DNA from 3 places in the Shewanella sp. SM71 genome. Region 3 is predicted to be linked to each of the others. Evidence: predicted binding sites of a transcription regulator. Region 3 holds the regulator's gene; each other region holds the start of a gene.
What was found. The regulator ArgR, encoded in region 3, controls arginine synthesis, uptake and breakdown. The targets are predictions, from matches to a motif close to ANTGAATANNTATTCANT.
Positions count from the first base shown of each region.

Region 1: a site for ArgR is predicted at 2,821-2,838, ahead of argC (N-acetyl-gamma-glutamyl-phosphate reductase). Genes of this name have one in related genera too.
Region 2: a site for ArgR is predicted at 2,071-2,088, ahead of argA (amino-acid N-acetyltransferase). Genes of this name have one in related genera too.

Region 1 covers NZ_JAKKRW010000013.1:147,205-151,560, forward strand. The annotation lists gene L5L97_RS14235 (ornithine carbamoyltransferase) at 1-780, opposite strand, end outside; gene argB (acetylglutamate kinase) at 793-1,575, opposite strand; gene argC (N-acetyl-gamma-glutamyl-phosphate reductase) at 1,607-2,587, opposite strand; gene ppc (phosphoenolpyruvate carboxylase) at 3,211-4,356, shown strand, end outside.
Region 2 covers NZ_JAKKRW010000010.1:37,879-42,234, forward strand. The annotation lists gene L5L97_RS11450 (PH domain-containing protein) at 34-552, opposite strand; gene argA (amino-acid N-acetyltransferase) at 672-1,991, opposite strand; gene rpmG (50S ribosomal protein L33) at 2,314-2,487, opposite strand; gene rpmB (50S ribosomal protein L28) at 2,494-2,730, opposite strand; gene radC (RadC family protein) at 2,852-3,529, opposite strand; gene coaBC (bifunctional phosphopantothenoylcysteine decarboxylase/phosphopantothenate--cysteine ligase CoaBC) at 3,652-4,356, shown strand, end outside.
Region 3 covers NZ_JAKKRW010000002.1:12,839-17,194, forward strand. The annotation lists gene L5L97_RS02515 (LysR family transcriptional regulator) at 1-825, opposite strand, end outside; gene L5L97_RS02520 (NAD(P)-dependent oxidoreductase) at 932-1,564, shown strand; gene argR (transcriptional regulator ArgR) at 1,712-2,182, opposite strand; gene mdh (malate dehydrogenase) at 2,477-3,412, shown strand; gene L5L97_RS02535 (thiol-disulfide oxidoreductase DCC family protein) at 3,516-3,914, opposite strand; gene folM (dihydromonapterin reductase) at 4,168-4,356, shown strand, end outside.

The sequences.
Region 1 (4,356 bases), on a different contig from region 3:
ACAATGCATAAAGAAGTTAGCGCCCGCTTTCGCCATCAAAGCTTTGTTTACTTGGTATGGTGCAAACTTCGCTTTAATATCCGCCAGCGGCGTTGGGTCGCCCATTGAAATCCAAGTATCAGTATAAATAGCGTCGTGACCTTCAATCGCATCGATATCTGAAGTGAGCACTATCTTGCCGCCATATCGTTTGGCGAGCTCTTGCACTTCTGCCACTACGTAGCCATCAGGAAAGTGACCCGCAGGGCAGATCACTGTCATGGTGGCACCGAGAATAGCCGCACAGTACATCAGCGAGTTAGTGACATTATTACCATCACCAACATAAGCTAATTTAGCTTTACTGACATCCTCAAACTGCTCTGCCAGAGTTAAAAAGTCAGCTAAGGCTTGGCAAGGATGATAAAGATCCGACAGCGCATTGATCACGGGCACTGAGCCGAACTCGGCTAATTGTTCGATAGTGGTGTGTGAATAGGTTCTCGCCACAATTGCGTCGGCCCAACATGACAGGTTAGAAGCAAAGTCAGCAACCGATTCCCGTTTTCCCAGTTCACCATTTTGCTGGTCTAGGTATAAACAGTGGCCACCGAGCTTATTAATACCGATATCAAAGCTAACGCGTGTTCTGAGTGAGGGCTTTTCAAATAACATCACCACACTCTTGCCATCCAGCGCATGACGATACTCAGCCGGATTGGCTTTGATCGTTTTTGCCAAGGCAATTAGATCCTGTAACTGCTGCTGGGTTAAGTCTTTTATCGATAGTAAATGCTTCATAACCTACTCCACTTATGGTTGGATTTGTGTTCCTACGGCTTCACCTTTTGCTAATGCGATTAATTGGCTTGCATCACGCCACGAGGCAACTTGTACCGCCTGCCCCATCCACTGTGCGACTTCGAGCGCAGCTTCAACTTTGACCTTCATTCCTTTTTCGATCACACCTTGCTTAACAAGGTCTGCTATCTGCTTGCCATTTAAACTGTGGATGAGCTGGCCTTTACCATCGAGCACCCCAGAAACATCCGACAGTAGCACTAACTTGCCGCCCACTAATTTGGCTAATGCCGTTGCCGCTTGGTCTGCATTGACATTAAGCATTTGTCCATCGTCCATCATGGCGATAGAGCTACAAATCGGCATCCAACCTTGGGCGAGGATAAACTTAAGATAAGTGCCATCGTTTGGCGTGACTTCGCCCACTAGGCCTAAACGCTCATCTTTAATCTTAGCCGAAACAGTATTGCCATCGGCGAGGCTCATGCCCACACTCACAATGCCAGCCTTAGTCGCTGCGCCTTGAAGAATTTTGTTCGAAGTACCCGCAAGTGCGCCGGCAATAATCGGCATTTGCTCAGGCGGAGTCACACGCAAACCTTCTAACTTGACGGTTTCCATACCATTCGCTGCTAGCTGCTCATCCACCAGACAGCCGCCGCCATGCACCATCAACACTTGCTGACCATTGGCTAACATAGCCGCAGCCGTATCCATCAATCGCGCCATCCCCATTTCACATTGCAGCAGCGCGCCGCCCACTTTAAGCACTAATACTGAGTTGTTTATAGACATCTTGACGACTCTCTTAAATAAGGATGAACAATTAAAGGTTAAAATGAATCTTTATGCATTGCAGCGCTTGGCTTGCAGCACCTTTCATCAAGTTATCGATGGCACTAGCTACCACTAAGTAACCGCTATTCTCATCAAACTTCCAACCTAAGTGACAGTTAGGTGTCAGCACCACATCGTCTACTTTCGGGAACTGATTGTGCTTCACGGTGACCAATGGCGCCTGGTCATATACGCTATAGGCCGCTGCCACATCGGCAGTCGTAGTGCCTGGTTTTAGCTGCACAGTAATGGTCGCTAAAATGCCACGCTTAAAGTTGCCAAGGTGCGGGGTAAATATCACTTCTTGACCAAGCTGAGTGGCGATCTCGGGTTGATGTCTATGGCCTAATACGCCGTAAGGTGTCAGGCTCACTTCACAAAAACTGGTGTGTAACTGCGCTTTACGGCCCGCACCTGTTACGCCGCTCACGGCATTGATCACCGGATAAGCCGATGTCAGTAAACTCGCTAGCGGTTTTAACGCTGTCAATGATGCGGTCGGGTAACAACCTGGCACGGCAATCATCTTAGTCGCAGCGATTTCTTTAGCATTCCATTCGGCAAGGCCATACACGGCTTTGGCTAAAACTTCAGGATATTCATGTTCAAAGCCATACCACTTCGGATATTGCGCCACATCGCTAAAACGATAGGCACCGCTTAAATCGAATACCGCTAACCCTTGGCTATAAAACCAAGCCGCTAAATGCAGGCTCACCGAGTGCTCGGTCGCTAACACCACGGCATCCGCTTCTGCAACGATTGTTGCCTTAGCTTCATCGGACAATGGCGACAACGTTAATGCGATATGGCTATAGCTAGGATACAAATCCGCTAAAGGTTTACCTTTATCTAAACTGTTTTCAGAAACATACAAACCCTGAATCGTCAGTTCTGCTTCTGCATGGATTAAAGCGGTCAGTTGCGCGCCTGTGTAACCACTGGCACCAATAATGGCGATATTTTTCATGTTTTTTGTCTTATTAACCGAATCAAAGAAACTTAAAGAGTAGATGAATAGCTTACACGCAACCGCGCATATCTATGATGACAAGACTATCGTCGCAGGAAATCGTAATAGGTTGTTATTTTATTCACTGTCAGGCTAATACTGTGCATCATGATATTCACTCTACAGGTCACAGGGGGTGACTCATCTCAACTGATGGCTAGACTACCACAAAGATCTACTTATGCAATATATGTGAATATATATTTTTAATTTATTTTCATCTTTTAAGCTCAAATTAGGATATCGAAGACACAGTTCCCATTCAGCTAACTCGTTAATAACACAGTTATCCAGGGTCAACATGAGTCAAAATCAGTCCTTTTCATTAACAGCTAAGATACATGTCTGCAAAGCATAAAATGATGCACTTCATATTCACTTGCACTAATCATCAAAAAATATTGCGTGACTTCGCATTTCTATTGAATATTCTTCATCAAATACCGTGATTGGTTGCATATCGGATAAGCCAGTCGTATAAGTTATAAGTTCTGCTGTTGACCATAGCCCCAAGTGATAGGTATTGTGCTAACGGGCTAAATGCACAGCGGAATTTTCATGTTTTTCTATTCGGAGTAACTATGTCAGTAACCATGGCAGACAATATGACAGATATGTATGCGTCATTAAGATCGAACGTGAGTATGTTAGGCCAAATCCTTGGCGATACTATGCGTACCCATCTTGGGGACTCTTTTCTTGAGAAGGTTGAACAGATCCGTAAGCTTGCCAAAGACTCACGCCGAGGCGATCAAGCCGCCAGAGAGCAAATGCTCGAGTTACTGACAGCTTTGCCAGACGAAGAATTAGTCCCTTTTGCAAAAGCTTTTAACCAATTTCTTAACTTAGCTAACTTATCCGAGCAATTTCATACTATCAGTCGTAATTGCGACGAACTTGTCTGCGTGCCAGACCCAGTGGAACAACTCCTAGGCCGCATGCTCAATGGTCGTGTCGACCAAGCTAAAATGCTCGACTGTCTAAAAACACTGGATATCGATCTGGTGCTAACAGCGCACCCCACTGAAATTTCCCGTCGCACCCTGATCCAAAAATACGCCGCCATTGTCGACTGCTTAACAGAGCAAGAAAACGACCAACTATCGGATAGAGAACGTCAACAGATCAATCTGCGCCTGCGCCAATTAATCGCGCAAATATGGCACACCAATGAGATCCGCCGCGAGCGCCCAACTCCAGTAGATGAGGCTCGCTGGGGATTATCCACCATTGAAGAGTCACTCTGGCATGCGGTGCCTGACTTCTTAAGACAACTTAACGATCGAGTGCAGCAACGCACAGGGCAGCAATTACCGATTGATATCGCGCCAGTGCGCTTTTCAAGCTGGATGGGCGGCGATCGCGACGGCAACCCGTTTGTTACCGCAAAAGTCACCCAAGAGGTGCTCGATCGTAACCGCCATGCTGCCGCCAGATTATTCTTAAAAGACATAGTCCTACTGGTCGGTGAACTGTCGATGGAAGAAGCCAATGATGAGTTAAAGGCTTATACCAATAACAGCTGCGAACCTTACCGACACGTGCTGCGATCTATTCGTCAAAGACTGCGTGACACCATAGATTATTTAAATGCGCGCATCGAAGGCCACAATCCTGAAGTCGATAAGTCGAGCCTGATTTGGCAAGAAAGCGATCTCAAAGCGCCGCTAGAAATGCTCTATAAGAGTTTAACCGACTGCGGTATGCGCTTAATCGCCAACGGTTTA
Region 2 (4,356 bases), on a different contig from region 3:
AAACACAGTGGCAGAAGTGATGACATATAATGATTACTTCTGTAACTGTGCTAAAAACTCACTCCCTTGCGGTACTGTAAGTAATAAACTGTAGCCTTTAGTCGTTGGCACTAACACTAACTGCGATTTATCTGTTATCGCCAAAAATGCCCTGCCTTTTCCCTGCAACTTAAACCAGCCTAATTGAAACCCTGGCATGCCTATGCCGTTCGTTTTAAAGCTCGGCGTTAAATCTGCCTCTTGTTGCAAATCGACTATGCGTGCCTCGGCAGGCAATAAATCCACGCGAGATAACTGCACTTTATAGAAGGGAACATCCACAGTGAGCTCTGTATCGGTTAACACTAATTCGGCGCTATTCGATTGATAGAAGACCCAAGAAAATCCGCCCATCACCACCAGCAATATACCTAAACTCGCCGACTTCGCTATCTTAGGCATATTTTTTAGCCATAACATCAGCAAGATACCCGCTAAACCGAGCAATAAGACGATAAAACTGAAGATAGAGGTTTGGGTTAAAGGGGCGAGTTCAAAAAATTGAGGACTCATTGGCAGTATCTCCCGTGCAGTGAAGTCTTAATCTGCCAATAAAGACATATTATGTCAATAAAAATGCCAGCGCTAATATGAGTACTAGGCTGGCATTGATTGGATTGATTTAGAACGGCTTAAAGATCGAGCGCGAGAATTTTTGAGCGGCGTTGATAGTTATACAACTGCTTTTTCTTCTGCGGCAGTGCTTCAACATCTTCAATCACAAAACCATGCTCTAAGAACCAGTGAATGCTCCGAGTTGTCAATGCAAACAAGCGTGAATAACCACGGTTTCTAGCCTGATTGATAATGTTCTTCAGCAGTAAGCTCCCTCTGTCGGCATCGCGATAATCGGGATGCACCACTAAACAAGCAAACTCACCCGCATTGTCCTCTTCAAAAGGATAGAGCGCAGCGCAACCAATCACTAAACCATCACGTTCAATCAACATGAACTGTTCGATTTCAATCTCAAGCTGCTCACGACTACGACGCACCAGAATGCCTTGTTCCTCCAATGGACGGATAAGGTTCAACACACCGCCAATATCGGCGATTGACGCACAGCGTAAACGCTCGGCACTCTCAGTCACGATTTGCGTGCCTATCCCTTCGCGAGAAAACAGTTCCTGCAGCAAAGCGCCATCTTCGAGGTAGCTGACTAAGTGACAACGCGGCACGCCATTACGGCAAGCATCGATACTGGCTTTCAAAAAAGCCATAGTGCCTACGCAGGCAGAACCTTGCTCGGCCAGCTTGCTCATGATGTTTTGCGCATCGTTTGGCATCAATTCGGCAATCACGTCGCCATTGCGATCGAGAATACCGTTCTGTGAGCTAAAACCGATCATCTTGTCGGCTTTGAGCTTGATCGCCACTTGGGTCGCGATTTCCTCGGCGGTTAAATTAAAGCTTTCACCGGTCACAGAAGCCGCAATCGGCCCCATCAACACTATGCAGTGATTATCTAACTGACGTTTTAAGCCTTGCACATCGATACGACGCACCTTGCCACTCAAACAAAAATCGATGCCGTTATCCACGCCTAACGGTTGAGCAATCACAAAGTTGCCGCTCACTAAGTTAATTTGCGCGCCTTGCATCGGCGTATTGCTTAAGCTCATGGATAAACGCGCTGTGATATCAAATTGCAGTGCACCCGCAACTTGCTTGATCACTTTGAGCGAGTCTTCATCCGTGATACGCACACCTTCGTGGTAGGCAGGTTCAATACCGTTGACGGCTAATGCAGCATCAATCTGCGGCCTAGCGCCATATACCAACACCACTTTGATCCCTAAACTGTGCAGCAGGGCGACATCATTTAAGATGGCGCGGAATTGATTTTGAGCCAAAGCTTCACCGCCAAGCATGACCACAAAAGTTTTACCTCTGTGAGCATTAACATAGGGGGCAGAATGACGAAATCCATCAACCAGTTCAGTGGTACGCACGCGTTATTTACACCTCATTTTTGAGCTGGCAGCGTCACTATGACACACCAGGAATGAATCGCTAACTTTCGCGTATGGTATTGCATTTTAATTCACATATAAAGAATTTATTCTCACTAAAGTGCAGATTTGATGATTTAAAGTGCTTAGAACCGCACTATTTTATATTTTCAGTAAGTGTTCACACTTTTTTAACTTCACAGGGGATGATTCAGCGGCTTAAGTTTGCGAGGCAATTATCTCAACTTGATGACTAGCCACTAAAAAAATGCAAAAAAAAGCCCCTTAAATAAGGGGCTTTTCTCGAAACACTAACCAAGGATTACTTGATTTTTGCTTCTTTGTAGATAACGTGCTGACGAATAACTGGATCAAATTTTTTGATTTCCATTTTTTCAGGCATGTTACGCTTGTTTTTTTCAGTTGTGTAGAAGTGACCAGTCTTAGCTGTAGAAACTAATTTGATCTTCTCACGATTACCTTTAGCTTTAGCCATGATCTATTATACCTTCTCGCCACGGGCACGAAGTTCAGCAACAACAACTTCGATACCTTTTTTGTCGATCAGACGGATACCTTTAGTAGATACACGTAACTGTACGAAACGCTTTTCTTCTTCTAACCAAAAACGGTGGTTTTGTAGGTTAGGTAAAAAACGACGACGGGTCGCGTTTTTTGCATGCGAACGGTTGTTACCAACCATCGGCTTCTTGCCAGTAACTTGGCATACTCTTGACATGTCAATCTTCTCCAAAAACAATTTTAACGCTCGAGCATTAATGTGCCTCGTATGGCCGTCGCCCGAGGCACAAAGAGGGCGCATTTTATACACGATCACAGAGTGAAGATCAAGTGTTAGATTAATTAATCCAGCCTCGTTCTGCAAAAGAAACTATCTCTCGATCACCTACAACCATATGGTCCAACAAGGATACGTCTATGGTTGCTAACGCATTTTTTAATCGCTCAGTTATTCGTCGGTCAGCCTGACTGGGCTCGGCAATACCAGACGGATGATTATGACAAACTATAACTGCTGCGGCCTTTTTCTCCAGCACTAAGCTCACCACTTCACGTGGATACACTGATGCTGAGTCTATTGTGCCGCGGAATAATTCGACAAATTGAATCACTCTATGCTGGCTATCCAGCAGTAAAACTGCGAACACTTCATAGGAGCGATCGGCCAATTGTCGCATTAAATAGTCCCGAGTTAAATCGGGATTTGTCAAAACCTGACCTCTTTGCAGATTTTCCTGCGCTACACGCCGCGCTAATTCGGCCGCAGCTTGAAGCTGGGCGTATTTTACAGGTCCTACGCCCGGAAGTCGACACACCTGATTTCTTGGGGCACAGAGCAGGTTTCTGAGGCCGCCAAACTCGCAAATAAGCGACCTAGCAAGGTCAACCGCGTTTAATCCGGCTAAACCGTTACGCAGCAATACTGCCAGTAATTCAGCATCGGAGAGATGCGCAGCTCCTTTTTGTAACAGTTTATCTCTGGGACCTTCGCCCTCAGGCCAATCTTTAATCCCCATGTGACCTCCCTGTCATCTCACATATTTTCACTTTACTGAGTATGGACGAGATTTTTTGAACTGGGATAGTCACTAAAATTCACCGCTTTGTGATATTGTTGCCAGCATTATTTCTATCTCGGATGATGTCTGTGAGTCTGACAAATAAAAACGTCCTGCTGGGCATTGGCGGCGGTATTGCGGCCTATAAAAGTGCTGATTTAGTACGTCGCTTGAAAGAGCGTGGTTTTGATGTGCGCGTGGTGATGAGCCAAAGTGCGATGGAATTTATCACGCCTCTGACGCTGCAAGCGTTGTCTGGACATCCAGTGGCATCTAGCTTACTCGACCCCGCAGCAGAAGCTGCCATGGGTCATATAGAACTCGCTCGTTGGGCAGATCTCGTCATCATCGCCCCTGCAACCGCAAACCTATTGGCGCGGATTAATGCAGGCATGGCCGATGAGCTAATCACCACCACGTGTCTTGCCACTGAGGCGCCAATTGCCCTGTGCCCCGCAATGAATCAGCAGATGTACCGCAATCTGGCTACGCAAGCGAATTTAACTAGCCTCGCATCACGTGGTTTTACACTTTGGGGACCCGCCAGTGGCAGTCAGGCCTGTGGTGAAGTGGGTCCAGGACGCATGCTCGAACCGCTAGAAATTGCCGAGCTAGCCAGTGATTTTTTTGCAACAAAAGAAGTCTCTGCGCTGCCTCTTGCAGGCCAGTCGGTGCTGATCACCGCCGGACCAACCCGTGAAGCAATTGATCCCGTCAGATACATTTCAAATCACAGTTCTGGAAAAATGGGCTTTGCACTGGCTAAAGCCGCGGCAGATATGGGT
Region 3 (4,356 bases):
TTGCTGATAACTGCGGGACAAATATACCGCCCACAGGGTTTGGCCTGGTGTCGTAAATTCGGGTAAGACTTCTTTGAGCTGACCACTGGCAAGGTATTGGTTAGCCAAGTCACAGGGTAACCGCACTATGCCATGTCCACGTAGCGCCGCACTGACCAACACTCCCATATCGTTAGCCTTAAGATTCCCTGTAACTTTGACGTGCTCGGCTTGCAGTTCTTTTAGAAAAGGCCAGTTTTGTTGCGCTGAGTGTATGAGGCAGTTGTGGGCTAGCAGATCAATGGGTTCGAGGAGTGGCGTTGCGCTATCAAGATAGCTCGGCGCCGCGCAAAGTACCGCATCTATGGTCATCAAACGCCGAGCAATGAGATTCTCATCGGGTTGCTCGGTATAGCGTAGCGCCACGTCGACTCTCTCATCTACCAATTGCGCAAAACTGTCCGACATCACCAGTTGAATGTTGACCTTAGGATGAATTTTAATAAAGCGATCAACGACATAAAACAGACTGTGCTGCCCAAGGCCAATAGGCGTAGCGATACGAATACTGCCTACCAGTTCACTGTTATGGCTGTGGGCACGACTCTCCATGGCAGCAACTTCACTTAAGATCCGCTGGCAAAATTGTAGCGCTTCCTCACCCTGCAAAGTCAAGCTGGCGCTGCGCGTGGTGCGGTGTAATAAGCGTAAACTCAACCACTGCTCCACTTCTTGAATATGACGGGAAACCTGCAGGCGGCTGAGGTCTAAATGTTCGGCAGCTTTGGTAAAGCTGCCACAGTTTGCGACTTCGACGAAACTGCGTATAGCGGCAATTTTATCCACATTAGTATCCTATATTGAAACAATCATGCTCAATTATTGATGTTTATTAGGTGAAAAACTGCAAGTAAACTGGATCCAATGTAAATCATCTGAGTGAGACAATGAAATGAAAATCGCAATTTTAGGTGCAACGGGTTGGATCGGTGGTGCAATTTTAAAAGAAGCACAGAGTCGTGGACATCAAGTGACAGCGTTAGTGCGTGATCCAAGTAAGTTATCCGTGGCTGACGTGGCAGTACGTGCCGTGGATTTAGAGCAGCCATTGGTCGCCGATACCTTTGCTGGCGTAGATGTCGTGATTGCCGCCGTTGGTGGCCGCGCCCAACAAAATCATGGTCTAGTGGCGAGTACGGTTCAGCATTTACTGGATGTGCTGCCTAACGCTAACGTGTCACGTTTATTGTGGGTCGGTGGTGCTGGGAGTTTAGAAGTGGCGCCGGGTGTGACGCTGGTCTCTAGTCCAGATTTCCCAGCAGCATATAAAGATGAGGCGTTAGCTCAGGGTGAAGCTTTGCAGGTATTCCGTGCGGCGCAAACGGCAATCAATTGGACCTTTGTGAGCCCAGCCGCTGAGATTTATCCCGGTGAGAGTGAAGGCCCGTACCGTCTTGGTGGCGACAGCTTCTTTACCGATGCTAATGGTCAAAGCCGTATCTCTGTAACCGATTACGCAAAAGCCATGGTAGATGAAGCCGAAAAGGGCACTCACCCAAACCAGCGCATCAGTGTGGCTTACTGATATCGTTATAGTTGAGTTAGATATTGTGAGTTAGATATTGTGCTGGAATGTGTAACGTAATCGGGACAATGGCCAAATAACCAGCGCGGTATTGCACTTCAAAATGTACAGATAAAATAGAACAGGTCAGCTCACTGACCTGTTTTTTTATTCTGCGTAATTGAATAAAGATTTGATGGTTTCTAAGGTATCGGCGATATCTTGGATGCTCGATGGGCAAATAAAGATAGTGTCATCACCGGCAATCGTACCCAAAATGCCTTCTGGTTTACCGATAGAATCCAATAAACGGGCAATCAGCTGCGCGGCACCTGGGCTAGTTCGCACGACGATCATAGCTTGATTGTGATCGACGTCGAGTACCAAATTCTTCAGTGGGCTACCCGCGGTGGGTACGCCTAATTCGGCTGGTAAGCAATACACCATCTCTTGCTTAGCGTTGCGAGTCCGCACTGCGCCGAACTTGCTGAGCATGCGTGACACTTTCGATTGGTTAATATTACCAAAGCCTTCAGCTTGCAAGGCGGTGACGATTTCACTCTGAGAGCCAAAGCGCTCTTCTTTTAAAATCGACTTAAAAATTCTAACAAGGTCATCCTGATTCTTGGTCGTTTGCATAATATTATTATTCGTTATTCAAAAAAACAGGCCCATTTTGAATATTTTTAGAAAAATTGTCAACAAATAACCAGATTGGTTGAATAAAAATTCACTAAGCCCCAGTGGTTAAGCGTTTGTAGGGGGCGTAAAAATCCCAATTTGAGTAATTGTTCTACATTGCTTCTACGTTATTCCGGAATTCTTTTGTCCCACGACTAAGGGATAATTGAAATTGTTGTGACATTCCAGTAATGTGACGCCAACGCAAATTAGATCCATGTCACACATATCCGAGAAATAACGGAGATAACTATGAAAGTTGCTGTACTTGGTGCTGCTGGTGGTATCGGCCAGGCTCTTGCCCTACTGTTAAAAACTCAATTGCCTGCGGGTTCACAATTGTCTCTATATGATATCGCACCGGTAACTCCGGGTGTTGCGGTTGACTTGAGCCACATTCCAACTGCTGTTGAAATCAAAGGTTTTGCTGGTGAAGATCCAACGCCTGCCCTCGTGGGTGCTGACGTTGTTCTAATTTCTGCTGGTGTTGCGCGTAAGCCTGGTATGGATCGTTCTGATCTGTTCAATATCAATGCGGGTATCGTTCGCAACCTGATCGAAAAAGTAGCGGCAACTTGCCCTACGGCTTTGGTTGGCATTATCACTAACCCAGTCAACACGACCGTAGCTATCGCTGCAGAAGTGATGAAAAAAGCGGGTGTTTACGATAAGAACCGTCTGTTCGGTATCACGACATTAGACGTGATCCGCTCTGAAACTTTCATCGCCGAATTAAAAGGCCTGAACGTTGCTGACGTTAAAGTGAATGTGATCGGCGGCCACAGCGGCGTGACTATTCTGCCATTACTGTCTCAAGTTGAAGGCGCGACTTTCACTGACGAAGAAGTGGCAAGTTTGACGACTCGCATCCAAAACGCGGGTACAGAAGTGGTTGAAGCTAAAGCCGGTGGCGGAAGCGCGACTCTGTCTATGGGTCAAGCGGCTTGCCGTTTCGGTCTGTCTCTGGTTCGTGGTCTGCAAGGCGAAGCTAACATCGTTGAATGCGCCTATGTTGACGGCGGCAGCGAGCATGCTGAATTCTTCGCACAACCTGTGCTGTTAGGCAAAAACGGTATTGAAAAAGTACTGCCTTACGGTGAAGTGAGTGCATTCGAAGCTAACGCTCGTGATTCTATGTTAGATACGCTGAAAGGCGATATCAAACTAGGCGTTGATTTCGTTAAATAATCTTTCGGATAATCTTTTTAGATTATGACGAATTAAAAACGGAGCCATTGAGCTCCGTTTTTTTATGCCTGGGTTTTACATTTTACCAGGCGAATTCAGTCGATCAGCGGCGCTTAGTGGGAATTTGGCAGTTATCATCGCAGCGGGCTTTGCCCGTCAGTAAATAAGAGATGCGATATCTGTTTTTTGCGAATCTGAGATAGCACCAATCGGCCACAGTTTTAATCACGGGCAGGCGTAATAGTTGGATCCAAGCGCGTGTTCCTGTCAGTGCCCACGCTTTGCAAGTGACATCTAACCCGAGTAACACTTCGCCCGTTGCGGTTTCGCCATGGAGAATCGTATTAGCGTAGTCTCTATCGATATGGCTGAAGCGCTTACTAAAGTCTGGCGCATTTAAATCCTCAAGCGCAATCAAGTTCTTCGGATCGCGCGCTTTCAGTTGACGCATTTCGGCGCTACATAATGGACAATTTCCATCGTAAAAAATCCGCAGTTCCATCGGTATTACCTCTGATGACTTGATCACAATACTTGAAGTGAGTACTCAAGCTTGGTTTTCTTCTACCCTATACGCAGAATAAAGGGTTTTAGATCGAAGCGATTGTAGAACGGATCAGCATCTCATTGGGCTTTTTGTTAGGTTAAATTCAAATGAGTGCAGTAACATCTTGGTTATTCATCAGTTTAACTTGATTGCTGATTTTTAAGCGAACAAGGTAAAGCCTGACCAATAACGACTCAAAAGGATAGGTATGACATCTCCCATCATAATCACAGGCGTGGGTAAGCGTATCGGTTACGCCTTAGCCAAACATTTTCTCGCCCAAGGTCAGCAGGTGATTGGTACCTATCGCAGCCATTACGCTAGCATAGATGAGCTGAACGCCTTAGGTGCGACTCTGTATCCCTGTGATTTTTATGACGATACTCAAGTGCGATCC